Regions from separate parts of the Actinomadura luzonensis genome, predicted to be linked through region 2. Evidence: riboswitches for the same ligand, from Rfam matches in the RefSeq annotation. Region 2 holds a riboswitch; the other holds the start of a gene.
What was found. Region 2 has a riboswitch for cyclic di-AMP ahead of MF672_RS02925 (C40 family peptidase). Riboswitches for the same ligand answer to the same signal wherever they lie in the genome.
Positions count from the first base shown of each region.

Region 1 (8,665 bases), 2.9 Mb from region 2:
CGAAGCTCTCCGGCACGAACCGGTCCAGGAAGTCGCGGTGCGAGCCCGGCAGCAGGCCGCCGAAGTCCACGACCTGCGGCAGCAGCGGCCGGATGACGCGCAGCATCTCGGTGGCGGCCTTGACCGTGCCGTCCGGGCAGCCGCCGCGCGCCCGCCGGGCGTCCTCGCGCAGCAGCCGGGCCAGCCGGTCGCGGTAGCCGCCTGGGCAGGCGAAGCGGCGGCCGCGGAAGGGGCGGGCCAAACCGGACAGCGGCCGCGCGGCCCCGTCCGGGCAGGCCAGGTCGGCCTCGCGCTGGATCAGCGGCTCGACGTGGCGGGCGAAGTCGAGCTGAGGCGTGCCGGTGGCGGCCAGCGCGTCCGCGCGCAGCGCCCGCAGGCGCTCCTCGGTGACCACGCGCAGCCGCACCGGCGGGGCGGGGAAGTCCGGCACGTCGGGCCGGGCCAGGAACGGCACGCCGCCGCGCGAGAGCGGCAGCAGGCGCGGCTCGTCGCCGCTCGGCACGTACCGCAGCCCGGCCGGGCCCGGCTCGAACCGGCCGCCGCGGCCCAGCGTCACCGCCCGCAGCACGTCGTAGAACGTCAGCCCGAACCCGCGCACCGCCACCTCCGCGCGCGGCGGCAGCTCCTCGAGCGGCATCTCGGCCGCCAGCCCGGGCGGGACGTAGCGCAGGCGGTGCTCCTCGGCGTGCCGCAGCAGCGCGAGCTGCCGCTCGTCGGGCTCCACACTGCCGTGCCCGGTGGCCAGCACCGCCTTGTCCACCCGGTACGCCCGCCCGCCCGCGACCAGCCGCAGCCTGGCGGCCGTGCGCCGCAGCCGGGTGACCTCGGCCGTGACCTTGCGCACCCGCACCCCCGGCGGCGCGGCCGCGCACAACGCCTCGAACACCTCGCTCAGGTAGGTGCCGTAGTGGCGGCGCGCCGGGTAGGCGCCCGGCTCCAGCCCCGACCAGCGCGCCATCGTGGCGAACCGGGCGGCGGGCAGGATCCCGTCCGGCGAGCACAGCGTGCTCTCACCCGCCGTGGTGTTGGCCGACAGCCACTGCGGCTGGCCGGTGCGCCAGACCCGGCCGCCGCCGTGCCCGACGGCATCGAACGCCCAGATCGTCACCCGGCCGGCGGGCGGCCGGCGGGCCAGCCGCGTCAGCAGCCGTTCCAGCACCGAAAGGCCTCGCGGCCCGACCCCGATCACCGCGATGGCCAGTTCCCCCATGATCTTCCCGCTACCCGCCTTCGCCCCGGTCAGGCGCGGTCAGGCGCGGTCCTGCGCGGTCCTGCGCGGTCCTGCGGGTGCGGCCGGCCCGGGTATGATCATCCGGTGACCGCCTGCCGTGCCCTGCTGCCCGCGGGCGAGGACTGGACGCCGGTCGGCGGCGGCGAGTCAGGGGCCGGGGTGTTCCGCTCCGGCGACGGCTCCCGCTACGCCAAGTGCGTCCCCGGCGGCCGGGAGGGCGAGCTGGCGGGCGAGCGCGACCGCGTCGCCTGGCTCGCCGGGCAGGGCGTGCCCGGGCCGCGGGTGCTCGGCTGGCACGTCACCGCCGGCGCCGGGGCCTGCCTGGTGACCAGCGCCGTCGCGGGCGTCCCCGCCGACCGGCTGCCCGCCGGGCGGCTGTGGCAGGCGTGGGAGGCCATCGCCGGTGCCGTGCGCGCCCTGCACGACCTGCCCGCGCGGGCCTGCCCGTTCGAGCGCGGCCTCGACGTCATGGCCGCGGAGGCCGCCGACGTCGTCGCGCGCGGCGCGGTCAACCCCGACTTCCTGCCCGAGGAGCAGCGCGACGTGCCGCCCGCGCGGCTCCTGGCCCGGCTGCGGCCCGAGTTCGGCCGCCGCCGGCGGCAGGAGGCCGAGCAGGCCGTCGTCTGCCACGGCGACCTGTGCCTGCCCAACATCATCGTCGACCCGCGCACGCTGCGCGTGTCGGGCTTCGTCGACCTCGGCCGGCTCGGCCGCGCCGACCCGTACGCCGACCTCGCGCTGCTGCTGACCAACGCCAGGGAGACCTGGACCGGCCAGGAGCAGGCGCGCCGCGCCGACGAGGCGTTCGCCGCCCGCTACGGCATCACCCTCGACCCCGGCCGGCTGCGTTTCTACCTGCACCTCGACCCGCTCACCTGGGGCTGAGCGCGGCCTCCCCGAACCGGTAACGCATCGTCACCCCCGCGTAGTGCGCCTTGGGGTACAGGTTGACGAAGGCGCACAACAGCTTGTCGTACAGCGGCGCGCCGCGGTGCAGCCGCAGCTCGGTCTGGCTGCGCCGCTCCACCAGGTGCAGGCGCTCGTCGATGCGGGCCAGGTCGGCGGGGCCGTCGTAGGTCCAGCGGACGGTGATGTCGTTCTGCGGGAAGAACGGGCCGCTGCCCTTCCTGCTCTCCCACTTCTTGGCCAGCGACGAGTACGCGGTGAACAGCACCTCCCCGCCGGGGAAGCGGTCCACGACCCGGCGCAGGAACGTGCGCACCTCCTGCTCCGGCAGGAACATCAGGACGCTGTCGGCCACGACGAGCACCGGCCGGCCGGCGGGGACGCGCTCCAGCCAGTCCGGGTCGGCCAGCGCCGCGCCGATGCTGGTGCGGCCGGGCCGCTCCGGGTAGAGCCGGTCGCGGAGCGCGACCACGTCGGGGAAGTCGACGTCGTACCACAGGCAGCCGGCCGGCGGGTCGACGCGGAAGACGCGGCTGTCGAAGCCGCTGCCGACGTCCAGCACCACGGCGTCGGGGTGGCGGGCGACGAAGGCGCGGGTCCAGTCGTCGAGCAGGCGGGTGCGGGCGGCCAGGGTGAAGCGGGCGTAGTTGAGCTGGGTGAACTGGGAGAAGTCGAAGTCCAGCCGGTCGACGAGGCGGGCCGCCCAGGGGTCGCCCAGGATGGGGTGCGGGTCGAGGCTGTCGCGCCAGCGGCCGTAGAGGGTGATGAAGGCGCTGTTCCTGATGCCGTGTAAAGCGGTGTCGATCTTGTTCATGGCGTCTCTCCTCGGTGGAGGGCCTCGCGGGCCGCGGCGGCCTCGCGCGGGGTGACCAGCGGATGGGAGTGGACCTCCAGCAGCGCCCGCAGCAGCCGGGCCTCGCCCTCGGGGGTGGTGAGGTCGGCGTCCATGCTGCGGGCGACGTGCTCGTGCAGGACCGCGATCGACAGCGTCATCGCGGTCCGCACCGCGGCGCGGGCGCGCAGGTCGGCCTGCGGCTCGTCGGGCCGGGCGGCGTCGGCCTGCGCCAGCCACCGCTCGTGGATGCGGACGAACTCGTCGAACAGCGCCCCGGCCGCGCCCTCGCTCAGCGCCCGGCCGAGGTAGCGCTGGTAGGGGCCCAGCGCCGAGGGCCGCACGTCGGGGGCCGCCCGCATGCCGTCGGCCTCGACCCGGGCGTCGAGCCGCCGCAGCATCCTGATCAGCTGCTCGTCGCACGCCTGGCGCAGCCCCTGCTTGGACCCGAAGTGGTGGCGGACCAGCGACGGCGCCACGCCCGCGATCGCGGCGACCGCCCGGAACGTGGTGCGCTCGAAGCCGAGCTCGCCGAACAGCCTGACCGCCGCGTCCCTGATGCGGGCCCGGGCGGTGAGGTCTTCGGGGTCCGGTGCGGCGGCGGCCATCCATGCTCCCTTGTTCGTTCGTGCAGTGTGCTGCTCACCTAAACAACAGACTGCACTGTTGTGCAGCGAAGGGCAAGAGCCGGGCGGGCGGGAGTGTCGCGGGGTGCGGCGGAACGGCGTCCGCTCAGGTCAGCGCGGGTATATCGTCACCTCACGTCACCGGATGATTACGCAGGGGAGGCGTCGTGGGGGAAGCGGGCAGCCATCTGTCGCGCGAGCTGCGGCGGCTGCACCAGGCGGCCGGGCGGCCGTCCTGCCGGCTGCTGGCCGACCTCGCCCGGCGGCAGCGGCCCCCCGTCAGGCTGACGCTCGCCACGTTGTCGGCCTGGCTGTCGGGCACGGAGGTGCCCGCCGACCCGGTCGCGTTCCGGTTCCTGGTGCGGGCGCTGGAGGACCGGGTCTGGCGGTACGGGCCCGTCGTGCCGTACTGGCCGCTCGGCTGGCGCGCCTGGGAACGCATGCGGCAGCGGGCCGCCGGTGAGCACGCCCCCGCTCCCCGGCGGGCCGCCCGGCCCTGGCGGCGGCTGGGCCAGGCCGCCGCCGCGCTCGCCGCCGCCACGGCCACCGCCGCCGTGATCGTGCTGCACGACCTGCCGCGCCCGGCGCTCGTGCCGCCCGTGGTCGCCGCCGCCGACGGGCTCACCGTCGCCGCCGACCCGCTGCCCGGAGCCGCCCCCTGGTACGTCGCCCGCCGCGTCTCCGGCCCCGCCGCCTGCCCCTCGTCGTGGGCCTGCTTCTACCAGTACGACGACTTCAACCGCCGCTCCCCCGGCTGGATGATCCTCGCCCACGACCCTGGCGGCCGCGCCACCGGCTGCTACGACTTCACTCCCCCGTACGACAAGGCGATGAGCTCCTGGATCAACAACACCGCCGTCGCCATCGCCTGGCACCCCGCCCACCACGACCACGGCCCGCCCCACCGCATGAACCCGCACGCCCGCGCCGCCCACCTCGGCCTCGCCGCCCGCACCGCCTCCTCCTTCCACATCCTGGCGGGCAAAGCCCGCCCCTGACCGCGGCATGCCCGCACGTGACCTCCGCCCGCCCTCGCGTGGGTCTCATGACGCGGGAAGGCGGGCAGGACCCGCCCGTGACCGCGGCATGTCCGCACGTGACCTCCGCCCGGCCTCATGGGGATTTCATGACGCGGGAATGACGCAGGTCAGAGGCGTGTTGTACAGTTCCGTGAGCGTCGCGGAGACGACGCCATGTTCGACACCCTCCCACCGCCGGGCGACGAATGCCCGCGGCCGCTGAATCCGCCGTCGCGCGGAACCGGGGACCCAATCTCATCGGGGTGAATCGGCGCTCAGCCGCGCCGTAGGGCAGCTTCCAATGCCCGAACCCGTCAGCTAACCCGGTAAGCGGCATGGAAGCACAAAGGAGCAACTCCCTCATGGCCATCAGCCGTCTCATCCGTGCCCGCAAGCTCGACGCCGCCAAGCTCGCGCTGGGCGCGACGCTCGCCGCCTCCGCCTTCGGCGCCACCGCCGCCGTCGACGCGCAGGCCGACAGCGCCAGGCAGAACGCGGCCGCGCCCGCCGTCAGCAACCGCGACGCCCGCGTCAACGTCACCGCCCAGCAGGTCCTGGACCTGGCCAGGGCCCAGGTCGGCACGTCCGAGAACGCCAGCGGCGGCGGCACCAAGTTCCAGCAGTGGTACGCCGGCTCCGCCCGCGCCGGCGAGACCGTGCTGCGCGACGGCGGCAGCCGCGCCGCCTACCTCAACGCCCCCTGGTGCTCGATGTTCGTCTCCTGGGTCGGCGAGGAGAGCGGCGCCCGCACCCAGGTCGGCTGGGACGCCTACACCGTCGCCCACGCCAAGTGGTTCGCCGCCAACCAGCGCTGGGGCACCGAGCCGAAGCCCGGCGCCGTGGTGTTCTTCTCCTGGAGCGGCAGCAAGAGCCTGAGCGCCATCAACCACGTCGGGTTCGTCGTCAAGGACAACGGCGACGGCACGATCTCCACGATCGAGGGCAACACCGGCAACGGCAAGGTCGAGGAGCGCGTCCGGCCGGCCTCGCAGGTCGTCGGGTACGGCTACCCGAACTACGCCGCCTGAGCCCGCCGGGCCAGATCAGGCCAGATCAGGTCAGATCAGGCCCGTACGGGTCATTCCGGGGGCCAGTCGCGCAGGACGGCGTCCAGCGCGTCGAGCGTGCGGGCCCAGGACAGGTCCGCCGCGCGCGCCGTGCGGCTGAAGCCGCCCTGCGTCTCCAGGCTGACGAAGCCGTGGAAGGTGCTGTGCAGCATGCGCACGGCGTCGGTCTGGGCCGGCTCCGGCAGGTCGTAGCCGCGCAGGATGGCCCGGGTCATCTCCGCGTGCCGGCGGGCCGCGCTGGCGTAGGCGGTCGCGTCGTCCAGCGGCAGCTGGGCGGCGGCGTACCGGCCCGGATGCTCCTTGGCGTAGCCGCGGTAGGCGTCGGCGAAGGCGACCAGCGCGTCCTTGCCCGCCCGGCCGGCCAGCGCGGCGGCGGCCCGCTCGGCCAGCTCGGCCAGACCCAGCACCGCCACCCGCACCCGCAGGTCGTGGGCGTCCTTGACGTGCGCGTACAGCGCGGCGGGCTGGACGCCGAACCGGCGGGCCAGCGCCGAGACGGTCAGGTTGTGGAAGCCGATCTCGTCGGCCAGCTCGGCCGCCGCCAGCGTCAGCCGTTCCGCGGTCAGTCCCGCCCGTGCCACCCGCGCCCCCACAACTTAAAGCCTTTAAGGATTTGCATAATAGCATTAAGGAAACTAGCCTCGCCGCTCATGAGACCTCTGACCGAACGCGACATCCGCACGTCGTTCGTCAACTGCTCCAAGGGCGAGGCCGGCCGCGCCGGCATCCCCAAGGACCTCCACGACCTGCCCTGGGACGACCTCGACTTCCTCGGCTGGCGGGATCCCGGCGCACCCGAGCGCGCCTACCTGGTCGCCGAGCGCGACGCCCGGCTGACCGGCGTCGCGCTCCGCGTCACCTCCGGCGGCTCGCGCGCGTTCACCTCGCGCAGCATGTGCTCGCTGTGCCTGACCACGCACACCGGCGGCGGCGTCGCGCTGATGACCGCCCGCCGCACCGGCGAGTCCGGCCGCCAGGGCAACTCCGTCGGCCAGTACCTGTGCGCCGACCTCGCCTGCTCGCTCTACCTGCGCGGACGCAAGGAGTCCGCGGGCGCCGGCGTCGTGGAGGAGTCGCTCACCCTGGCCGACAAGCTCGCCCGCACCCAGGCCAACCTGCGCTCCTTCCTGGACCGGGTGACCGGCTGACCGGTGACCGGGTGAGCGCTCAGCCGCGCACCGGGCCGATCAGCTCCTCCGCCGCCCAGCTCGCCGCCCCCGGCGGGTACGGCGACGGCAGGTTGAGCACGAAGTGCGAGAACCCGGCCTCCCGCAGCCGCCGCAGGGACTCCCGGGCCGAGGCCGGATCGTCGTAGGAGACGGGCAGCTGCACCGAGCGGGTGATCCCGGCCGGGTCCCGGCCGATCTCCGCGCACAGCTCGTCCAGCACGGCGGCGCGCCGCACCAGGTGCTCGACCGGGTTGACCGGCGGGCCGATCGCGTTCCAGACGTCGGCGTGCTCGGCGACGACCCGCAGCGTCGCGGTGCCCGAGCCGCCGATCAGGATCGGCGGGTGCGGGCGCTGCACCGGCTTGGGGCTGCAGCGCGCGCCGGTCAGCCGGTAGTGCCGCCCGGCGAAGTCGAAGACGTCCTCGGTCCACAACCGGCGGATCACTGTGCACGCCTCGCCGAGCGCCGCCACCGCCGCGCGCCACGGCACCAGCGGGATGCCGTACCCGTCGTACTCGGGAGCCACCGCGGCGGCGTCCGGCAGGCCGCCCACCCCGATCCCCAGGTCGAGCCGGCCGCCGGAGATCACGTCGAGCGTCGCCGCCATCTTCGCCAGCACCGCCGGCGGGCGCAGCCGGTTGTTGGTCACCATCAGCCCGAACCGCAGCCGCCGCGTCTGCACGGCCAGGGCCGTCAGCAGCGTCCACCCCTCGTGCACCGGCCCCGAGGCGTCCACGATCCGGCCGCCCACGTAGGGGACGAGATGGTCGTACAACCAGGCGTGCCCGATCTCCGGGATCGTGTCCGCCTCGCGCCAGACGCGCAGGATGTCGTCGTAGCCGACGTTGGCCGGGGTCGTCTTGATGCCGAAACTCGGCGTGCCGTCGTGAGTCATGGGCGCGAGGCTAGGACCCGAAGCGCGCTCGAAGTCAAGGCGCGTGAAAGATTCACCGGGCGGGACGACGGGGGCGCTGGTCGGGGCGGGTGCGGGCGGCGGCGGCGTTGACAGCGCGGGCCGCCGGCGCGAAACATCGTCGGCGGACCCGCTGTTGGGAGCGCTCCCAATCCTGTGACAGGCCGACCCCGAAGGCGAGCGATGTCATGACCCGTCCCCCCGTGCGGCTGTGGACCGCCCTCGTCTGCGCCGCCGTCCTGGCCCTGGCCGGGCTCGCGGTGAGCCGCCCCGCCGCGGCCGACGCCGGCTGCCGCGTCGACTACACCGTCAACCAGTGGCAGGGCGGCTTCACCGCCCAGGTCAAGGTGACGAACCTCGGCACGGCGCTCAGCGGCTGGCGGCTGCGGTGGACGTACGCCGGGGGGCAGCGCGTCACCAGCGCCTGGAACGCCACCGTCGAGCAGAACGCCGCCACCGTCACCGCCGCGAACCTCACCTGGAACGCCGCCCTGCCCACCGGCGGCGCCGCCGAGTTCGGCCTCCAGGGCACCTGGACGACGGCCAACCCCGCCCCCGCCGACTTCGCGCTCAACGACGTCCTGTGCAACGGCGTCACCACCGCGACCCCGACGAGCACCCCGACGGCCACGCCGACGGTCACGCCCACGCCGACGGTCACGCCCACCGGCCAGCCCGGCTGCTCCGGCGCGGCCGTGTGCTCCGGCTTCGAGGACCAGTCCGGCGCCCCGTCCGGCGACTGGCAGGTCGCCACCCCCAACTGCTCGGGCACCGGCACCGCGAGCATCGACACCGCCGTCGCCCACACCGGCGCGAAATCCCTGCGCATCAACGGCGGCGGCAACTACTGCAACCACGTCTTCGCCGCCACCACCCGCGACGTCTCCCACGTCGGTGCCGTC
Region 1 is NZ_JAKRKC020000001.1:3,464,768-3,473,432, reverse strand. Features, by position in the region: gene MF672_RS17000 (FAD/NAD(P)-binding protein) at 1-1,210, opposite strand, end outside; gene MF672_RS16995 (APH(3'') family aminoglycoside O-phosphotransferase) at 1,316-2,116, shown strand; gene MF672_RS16990 (class I SAM-dependent methyltransferase) at 2,103-2,951, opposite strand; gene MF672_RS51390 (TetR/AcrR family transcriptional regulator) at 2,948-3,577, opposite strand; gene MF672_RS16980 (hypothetical protein) at 3,763-4,593, shown strand; cyclic di-AMP (ydaO/yuaA leader) riboswitch at 4,822-4,961, shown strand; gene MF672_RS16975 (CHAP domain-containing protein) at 4,977-5,642, shown strand; gene MF672_RS16970 (TetR/AcrR family transcriptional regulator) at 5,693-6,262, opposite strand; gene MF672_RS16965 (FBP domain-containing protein) at 6,332-6,829, shown strand; gene MF672_RS16960 (LLM class flavin-dependent oxidoreductase) at 6,849-7,745, opposite strand; gene MF672_RS16955 (cellulose-binding domain-containing protein) at 7,952-8,665, shown strand, end outside.
Region 1: another riboswitch for cyclic di-AMP. It lies ahead of MF672_RS16975 (CHAP domain-containing protein); the one in region 2 lies ahead of MF672_RS02925 (C40 family peptidase).

Region 2 (8,665 bases):
CGTACGGCTGCGCCCCCGCGTGACGGGGCCGCTCAGCAGTCGCGGCCGGCGCGCAGCAGCCCGTAGGTGACCGCCTGCTCCAGCGCCTGCCAGGAGGCGTCGATGATGTTCTCGGCGACGCCGACGGTGGCCCACTCGCCCGTGTCGTCGCTGGAGGTGATGAGCACGCGGGTGACGGCGTCGGTGCCGTGGGTGTCCTCCAGGATGCGCACCTTGAAGTCGACCAGCTCCAGCCGGGCCAGCTCGGGGTAGAGCTGCTCCAGCGCCAGCCGGACGGCCTTGTCGAGGGCGTTGACGGGGCCGTTGCCCTCGCCGGTGGCCACGATGCGCTCGCCCTTGGCGTGCAGCTTGACCGTGGCCTCGCTGACCAGCTCGCCGCCCTTGGTGCGCTCGACGATGACCCGCCAGGACTCCACCTCGAAGTGGCGCTTGCGGGAGCCGTGCACGGTGTCGCGCAGCAGCAGCTCGAAGGAGGCGTCGGCGGCCTCGAAGGTGAAGCCGCGCGACTCCAGGTCCTTGACCCGCTCGACCAGCGACTTGGTGTGCTCGGGGGTCAGCTCGTAGCCGAGCTCGCGGCCCTTGAGCTCGACCGAGGCGCGCCCGGCCATGTCGGAGACCAGCATGCGCATGTCGTTGCCCACGGCGGCGGGGTCGATGTGCTGGTAGAGGTTGGGGTCGACCTTGATGGCGCTGGCGTGCAGGCCGGCCTTGTGCGCGAAGGCGGACATGCCGACGTACGGCGCGTGCGAGTTGGGCGTGACGTTGGTGACCTCGGTGATGGCGTGGGCGACGCGCGTCATGTCGGCCAGCGCGGCCGGCGGCACGAGGTCGTAGCCCCGCTTGAGCTGCAGGTTGGCGACGACGGTGAAGAGGTTGGCGTTGCCGGAGCGCTCGCCGTAGCCGTTGGCGCAGCCCTGCACGTGGGTGGCGCCGGCGCGGACGGCGGCGAGGGTGTTGGCGACCGCGCAGCCGGTGTCGTCGTGGCAGTGGATGCCGACCCGGGCGCCGGCCTGCACGGCCTCGTGGACGATGTCGGCCAGCTCGTCGGGCAGCATGCCGCCGTTGGTGTCGCACAGGGCGATGACGTCGGCCCCGGCCTCGGCGGCGGTGCGCAGGACCTCCAGCGCGTACGCCGGGTTCGACTTGTAGCCGTCGAAGAAGTGCTCGGCGTCGAGGAAGACCCGCTGCCCCTCCGCGCGCAGGTGGGAGACCGTGTCGCGGATCATCGCGAGGTTCTCCTCAAGGGTGGTGCGGAGAGCCAGCTCCACGTGCCGGTCGTGACTCTTGGCGACAAGGGTCACGACCGGCGCGCCGGATTCGCGCAGTGCGGCGACCAAGGGGTCGTCGGCCGCCTTCACCCCGGCCCGGCGGGTCGCGCCGAACGCGGCGAGCTGCGCGTGCTTCAGGTCGAGCTCTGTTCGAGCCCGCCGGAAGAATTCGGTGTCCTTCGGATTGGCTCCGGGCCAGCCGCCCTCGATGAAGCCGACGCCGAGACCGTCCAGGTGACGCGCGACGGCGAGCTTGTCGGCGACGGTCAGGTTGAGACCTTCCTGCTGCGCGCCGTCACGCAGGGTCGTGTCGTAGACGTGGAACCGGTCGTCGGCCATGAGCCTCTTCCTTCTAGGAGATGTCCCGGAAAACAAAAAGACCCCTCACGGACGTGAGAGGTCTGCGCGCTGGCGGTGTCCCTGTGTCAGCCAGCGCGCCTGCCGATAATGAGCAGACCGTAGAACATGGTGCCGTCCAGTCTGCCACACCGATCCACCATCCGGCACACCGGTCTCAGGACGTGGACAGCATAGGCCGTCACACAGTCACCCCGCCGTTCCCGGCGATCAGCTTCTCCAGCGCGGCCGGGTCGAACGCCTCGTCGCCCAGCACCCGCCCGTCGAGCAGCAGCGTCGGCGTGCCCTCCAGCCGGGTCTTGGCGCTCTCGGCCAGGTGCGCCTCGGCGTACGACTGCCCGCGCACGCACGCGTCCACCTGCGCGCCCGCCTTCCTGGCCGCCTTGACCAGCTCCTCGACGGTGAAGCCCGAGGCGACGCCGTGCGGGGCGGGCTGGATGGCGTACAGCTCGTCGCGGAAGGCGAGCCAGCTCTCCTCCGGGACGCAGCGCGCGGCCGCGGCGGCGCGGATCGAGTTCGAGCGCATCGGCTCGTCGCGGAAGATGGTGACGGCGTGGAAGACGACCTTGACCTTGCCCTCGCGGGCCAGCCGCTGGATGGTCGGGTCGGTCCGGGTGTGCATCTCCTTGCAGACCGGGCAGTCAAAATCTTCGTAAACGTCCAGCACGGGGGCGTCGCCGCCCCGGTCCGCCAGCACCATCGACCCGTCCACCTGCCGGGTCAGGCGCACCCCCTCGGAGCTCGCGCCCGGCTCGGAAAAGGCCAGCACGCCGAGGACGGCGATCGCCACGCACGCGACCGCGACCGCCACCAACCGCTTCATCATCCGCCCACTCTCACCTCGTCGATCGCGCAGACCCTATCGGACCCGAAAGAATGTCCGTATGAAGGCCGACCTCCTGAGCCCCGCCGTGGCCCGCTACGTCCACGACCACTCGACCAAGCCCGACCCGCTGCTGGAGCGGCTGGCGCGCGAGAGCGCCGAGTTCACCGGCGACAGCGCGGGCATGCAGATCAGCCCCGACCAGGGCACGTTCCTCACGATGATCACCCAGATCATGGCCCCGGACGTCGCGGTGGAGGTGGGCACGTTCACCGGCTACTCGTCGATCTGCATCGCGCGGGGGCTGCGGGGCGGCCGGCTGCACTGCTTCGACGTCAGCGACAAGTGGACGTCGATGGCCCGCCGCTACTGGGCCGAGGCCGGCGTCGAGGACCGGGTGACGCTCACCCTCGGCCCGGCCCTGGACACCCTCGCCGCCTTCGACCAGACCATCGACCTGGCCTTCCTCGACGCCGACAAGGGCAACTACCCGGGCTACTACGAGCTGCTGATCTCCCGCATGCGCCCCGGCGGCCTGCTGATCGCCGACAACACGCTGCGCCGGGGGCACGTGGCCGACCCGTCGCACGACGAGCCGACCACCGTGGAGATCCGCCAGTTCAACGACCTGGTGATCGAGGACCCGCGGGTGAGCGTGCTGCTGCTGCCGGTGGCCGACGGCATGACGCTGATCACCAAGCACTGAGCGGGCGGCCGGGTCCGCGGGTTCAGGCGATCTTGTGGACCCAGCCGTGCGCGTCGGGGCGGGCGCCGTACTGGATGCCGACCAGCTCCTCGCGCACCCGCATCGTCACCGGGCCGGGCGTGCCGTCGGCGACCGTCCAGGCCCGGTTGGCGCCCTTGACGGAGCCGACCGGGGTCACCACGGCCGCCGTGCCGCAGGCGAAGACCTCGGTCAGCTCGCCCGACTCGCACGCCGACTGCCACTCCTCGACCGAGACGAGCCGCTCCTCGGTCTCCAGGCCGAGGCCGGCGGCCAGCTCGAGGATCGACTCGCGGGTGATGCCGGGCAGCAGGGTGCCGGTCAGCGCGGGGGTGACGAGCTTGTTGCCGAAGACGAAGAACAGGTTCATCCCGCCCATCTCCTCGACGTACTCGTGGGCCTGGGCGTCCAGCCACACCACCTGGTCGCAGCCGTTCTCGACGGCCTGGCGCTGGGCGACGAAGGCCGCGGCGTAGTTGCCGCCGCACTTGGCGAAGCCGGTGCCGCCGGGCGCGGCCCGGGTGTACTCGGTGGACAGCCACACCGAGACGGGCTTGATGCCGCCGGTGAAGTACGACGCCGCCGGCGAGGCGATGACCATGTACTTGTAGCTCTTGGACGGGTAGTTGACGCCCAGCCCCGCCTGCGTGGCGATCATGAAGGGGCGCAGGTAGAGGCTGTGCCCCTCGGTCGTGGGCACCCACTCCTCGTCGGTCCTGACGAGCAGTTCGAGCGACTCGACGAACGTCTCCTCGGGCAGCTCGGGCATCGCCATGCGGGCGGCCGAGCGGTTGAAGCGGGCCGCGTTGGCGTAGGGGCGGAACATCACGATCGAGCCGTTGATCTGCCGGTACGCCTTCAGCCCCTCGAACAGCTCCTGGGCGTAGTGGAAGACCGCGGTGGCCGGGTCGAGCGAGAGCGGCCCGTACGGCACGAGCCGGGCGTCGTGCCAGCCGCGGCCCTCGGTGTAGTCGACGGTGATCATGTGATCGGTGAAGGATTGCCCGAACCCGGGGTTCGCCAGTACCTGCTCCCGCTCGGCCGCGGTGCGAGCGTGGTCGGATAGCTGCACGTCGAAGCTGAGCTTCTGAGCGATGGTCATGACGACGGTCCTTTTCTCTGCGATTTCGCGAAAATCTACCGGAGCCCCGGAGCCTGCGGACGCCGCGGGCTCCGCGGTCCCGTGATGGTGCGGCAGCACTGCCCGGAGGCAGCTCGTACTTCCTATTGTCTCGCCATATGGGATGACAAGCGGCCAATGGGGTGGTTCGACCGTTTGGACAGCAAAAAGCGCCTGGCAGTCCAGTCCGGACCGCCAGGCGCGTACGGGAGCTAGGCGGCCCTAGCCGGATACTCGCGCGGTGATGTCGTCACCGATCTGGGACGTGCTGCGCCCCGCGCCGCCCGCCGCCCGCTCGGCGAGGTCGGCGGCGACCGCCTGCTCGACCTTGGCCGCCTCGGCGGCGAGGCCCAGGTGGTCGAGGAGCATGGCGACCGACAGGATGGTGGCGGTCGGGTCGGCCTTGCCCTGGCCCGCGATGTCGGGGGCGCTGCCGTGCACCGGCTCGAACATGCTGGGCGCGCTGCGCTCGGGGTTGACGTTGCCGCTGGCGGCCAGCCCGATGCCGCCCGCGATGGCCGCGCCGAGGTCGGTGATGATGTCGCCGAACAGGTTGTCGGTGACGACGACGTCGAAGCGCTCCGGCTGCGAGACGAAGAACATCGACGCCGCGTCGATGTGGCAGTAGTCGGTGGTGACCTCGGGGTACTCGGCGGCCACCCGGTCGACGGTGCGCTGCCACAGGTCGCCGGCGAAGGTGAGCACGTTGGTCTTGTGGACCAGCGTCAGCTTCTTGCGCGGGCGGCCCTGGGCCTTGTCGAAGGCGTAGCGGACGACGCGCTCGACGCCGTAGGCGGTGTTGAGCGACTCCTGGGTGGCGATCTCGTGCGGCGTGCCGCGCCGCATCGCGCCGCCGGTGCCGGCGTAGAGGCCCTCGGTGCCCTCGCGGACCACGATCATGTCGATGTCGTCGGGCCCGGCTCCGGCGAGCGGGGTCGAGACCCCGGGGAAGAGCTTGACCGGGCGCAGGTTGACGTAGTGGTCGAAGGCGAAGCGCAGGCGCAGCAGCAGGTCGCGCTCCAGGACGCCGGGCGGCACGCTGGGGTCGCCCACCGCGCCGAGCAGGATCGCGTCGTAGCCGCGCAGCTCCTCCATCACCGAGTCGGGCAGCGTCTCGCCGGTGCGGTGGTAGCGGGCCGCGCCCAGGTCGTAGTGCGTGGACTCGATCTTCGTGCCCACGGCCTCCAGGACCTTGAGCCCTTCGGTGACGACCTCGGCGCCGATGCCGTCGCCGGGGATGACGGCCAGGCGGATGTTACGCGACTCCATGCCGGTACCTTACCGGGTCGTCTCGCCTGCCGAACACCGCATCTCATTCATCGGACTATTTCCGTAAAGTCCGGTTTACGGGGTTTGCGGTCTTTTGACCGTTTCGTTAGAGTCCCTGACCTGCCTAATCCACGCGGCGGTTCGCGTGGAGCCGGGGACCCACTCTCCCCCCAGGGGCGAATCGGCACCGCGCCGTAGGGCTGCTTCCAGGCCCGAGCCCGTCAGCTAACCCGGTCGGCCGTATGGAAGGACAGTCCCCTGTTCCGCATCGCCATGTTCGTGGCGGCGGGCGCAGCCGGCCTCACCGTGCTCGCCTCCCCCGCCCAGGCATCCACCACCACCCCCGAGGACGCGCTCGACCAGGCCGCCCTCACCACCACTCTCACCGGCCCCGAGCTGAAGAGCATCCAGGACCGGCGCTACCGGCCCGCCTGGAAGGTCGCCCTCGACTTCGCCCTGGACAAACAGGGCGTCCCGTACCTGTGGGGCGGGACCGGCAGAGGCGGGTACGACTGCTCGGGGCTCATGCTCCGGGCCTACGAGAAGGCGGGGATCGACCTCCCCCGCACGGCCGCCGAGCAGTACGCGGCGTTCGGCCGGAAGATCGCCTGGAACGACCTCAGACCCGGCGACCTGGTCTTCTTCAGCGGCCTCGGCCACGTCGGGATGATCTCCCGGCCCGGTTACATGGTGCACGCGCCGCACAGCGGCGACGTCGTCAAGGAGGAGAAGCTGTCGAGCTGGCGCAGGGACGCCTTCGTCGGCGCCGTGCGTCCCGACGCCAAGGGCGTGCGGGAGTGGGCCGAGCGGCGCGCGGCGCCCGCCCCGGCCATGCCGGTGGCCTCGGTCCTCTGAACCGGATCTCCGCCGAACCGTCCGGGCGGCCTCGTACCCCTGGGGGGCCGCCCGGACCTCGGCTACCGGCCGGAGCTCTGCGGCGCGCCGCCGTTGTCGCGGCGGTCCAGCGCGGTCTGCAGGGCCTCGGCGGCCTCGTCCTCGTGCTCCTCGGCGCGGTTCCAGGCATACATCTCGTACATGGTTCTCATCTCGTTTCGCGGGCGCGTTCCTACGGGTGAGGTCGGACCCCGGTCGCGAATCCGAACGGGGGCCTGTCGTCGCGGGCCCGGGTCACGGGCCGGGACGATGGGACTTACCGGCCGACGCATGCCGCTCACCGCGGCGAGTCGTCGACCTGCCCTAACAGGCCTCGCCGCGGCAGGTAATGAGTACGAGCACCTGGCGCATGTGCCTTCCACGGTAACCGAGGAATCTCGTTGGATGTCCTAGTATCTTGCATGCTGAGACAACAAAAGGCCGCCGCCCGAGCCGGGCGGCGGCCTTGTCGCAGGCGGGAGGGGGTCAGTCCTCCAGGTCCACCGAGCGGCCGCTGTCGGCGCCGATCTCGGTGGCGATCTGCTCGATCACGTCGGCCGGGATCGCCGAGTCGACGGTCAGCGCGATGAGCGCGCTGCCGCCCTTGGTGTCGCGGGCCACCTGCATGGAGGCGATGTTGACGCCGTGCTCGCCGAGCAGGCGGCCGACCACGCCGACGATGCCGGGCCGGTCGGCGTAGGTGAAGAAGGCGAGGTGGGCCGTCGGCTCGATCTCCATCTCGTAGCCGTTGACCTCGACGATCTTGGTGATCTGGCGCGGGCCCGACAGCGTGCCCGACACCGAGACCTGGCGGCCGTCGGCCAGCACGCCGCGCACGGTGACGACGTTGCGCCAGTCGGGGCTCTCGGAGCTGGTGACCAGCTCGACGGCGACGCCGCGGTCCTTGGCCAGCAGCGGCGCGTTGACGTAGGTGACCTGCTCCTCGATCACGTCGGCGAAGACGCCCTTGAGCGCGGCCAGCTCGATGACCCGCACGTCCTGGGAGGCGATCTCGCCGCGCACCTCGACGTCGAGCTTGGTGGCGACCTCGCCGGCGAGGGCGGTGAACACCCGGCCCAGCTTCTCCGCCAGCGGCAGGCCCGGCTTGACGTCCTCGGCCACCGCGCCGCCCTGGACGTTGACCGCGTCGGGCACGAACTCGCCCGCGAGCGCCAGCTTCACGCTGCGCGCGACCTGGGTGCCGGCCTTCTCCTGGGCCTCGTGCGTGGAGGCGCCGAGGTGGGGGGTGACGACGACCTGGTCCAGCTCGAACAGCGGGCTGTCGGTGCAGGGCTCCTTGGCGAACACGTCGAGGCCCGCCCCGGCGACCCGGCCCTCCTTGAGGGCCGAGTAGAGCGCGGCCTCGTCCACGATGCCGCCGCGGGCCACGTTGACGATGCGCACGCTCGGCTTGACCTTGTGCAGCGCCTCGTCGCCGATGAGGCCGAGGGTCTCCTTGGTCTTCGGCAGGTGCACGGTGATGAAGTCGGCCTGCTTGAAGACCTCGTCGAGGCTCACCAGCTTGACGCCGAGCTGCGCGGCGCGGGCCGGCGGCAGGTAGGGGTCGTAGGCGATGATCTCGACGCCGAACGGCGCGAGCCGCTGCGCCACGAGCTGGCCGATCTTGCCGAAGCCGAGGATGCCGACGACCTTCTCGTCCAGCTCGACGCCGGTGTACTTGGACCGCTTCCACTCCCCGTTCTTCAGCGCGGCGTGGGCCTGGGCGGTGTTGCGCGCGCTGGCCAGGATGAGGGCGATGGTCTGCTCGGCGGCGCTGGTGATGTTGGAGGTCGGCGCGTTGACGACCATGACCCCGGCCTTCGTGGCGGCCTCGACGTCGACGTTGTCCAGGCCGACGCCCGCGCGGGCGACCACCCGGAGCCTCGGCGCCGCGGCGATGGCCTCGGCGTCGACCTGGGTGGCGGAGCGCACGATGAGCGCGTCCACGTCGGCGAGGGCGGGCAGCAGCTGGGCACGGTCGGCGCCGTCGGTGTGGCGGACCTCGAAATCCGCGCCGAGCACGGCGAGGCCGGCCTCGGACAGCTCTTCTGCGACCAGTACGACGGGCTTGTTCACGGGTGGATCCTTAGGGGCTTCCGGCGGGTCTTCGAGGGGGACACGTCCACGGATCCCCCGGCGGTCCCACCGAGTCTAACCGGCGCTTGTGAACGCTTTCACGAGACACCCACCATATGAGACAGGTGGGCCGTACCCAGGGGTGGGAAAAGTCA
Region 2 is NZ_JAKRKC020000001.1:604,756-613,420, forward strand. Features, by position in the region: gene MF672_RS02895 (hypothetical protein) at 1-23, shown strand, start outside; gene cimA (citramalate synthase) at 33-1,607, opposite strand; gene MF672_RS02905 (DsbA family protein) at 1,807-2,451, opposite strand; gene MF672_RS02910 (O-methyltransferase) at 2,510-3,154, shown strand; gene MF672_RS02915 (branched-chain amino acid aminotransferase) at 3,177-4,274, opposite strand; gene MF672_RS02920 (3-isopropylmalate dehydrogenase) at 4,515-5,561, opposite strand; cyclic di-AMP (ydaO/yuaA leader) riboswitch at 5,673-5,816, shown strand; gene MF672_RS02925 (C40 family peptidase) at 5,841-6,416, shown strand; gene serA (phosphoglycerate dehydrogenase) at 6,921-8,510, opposite strand.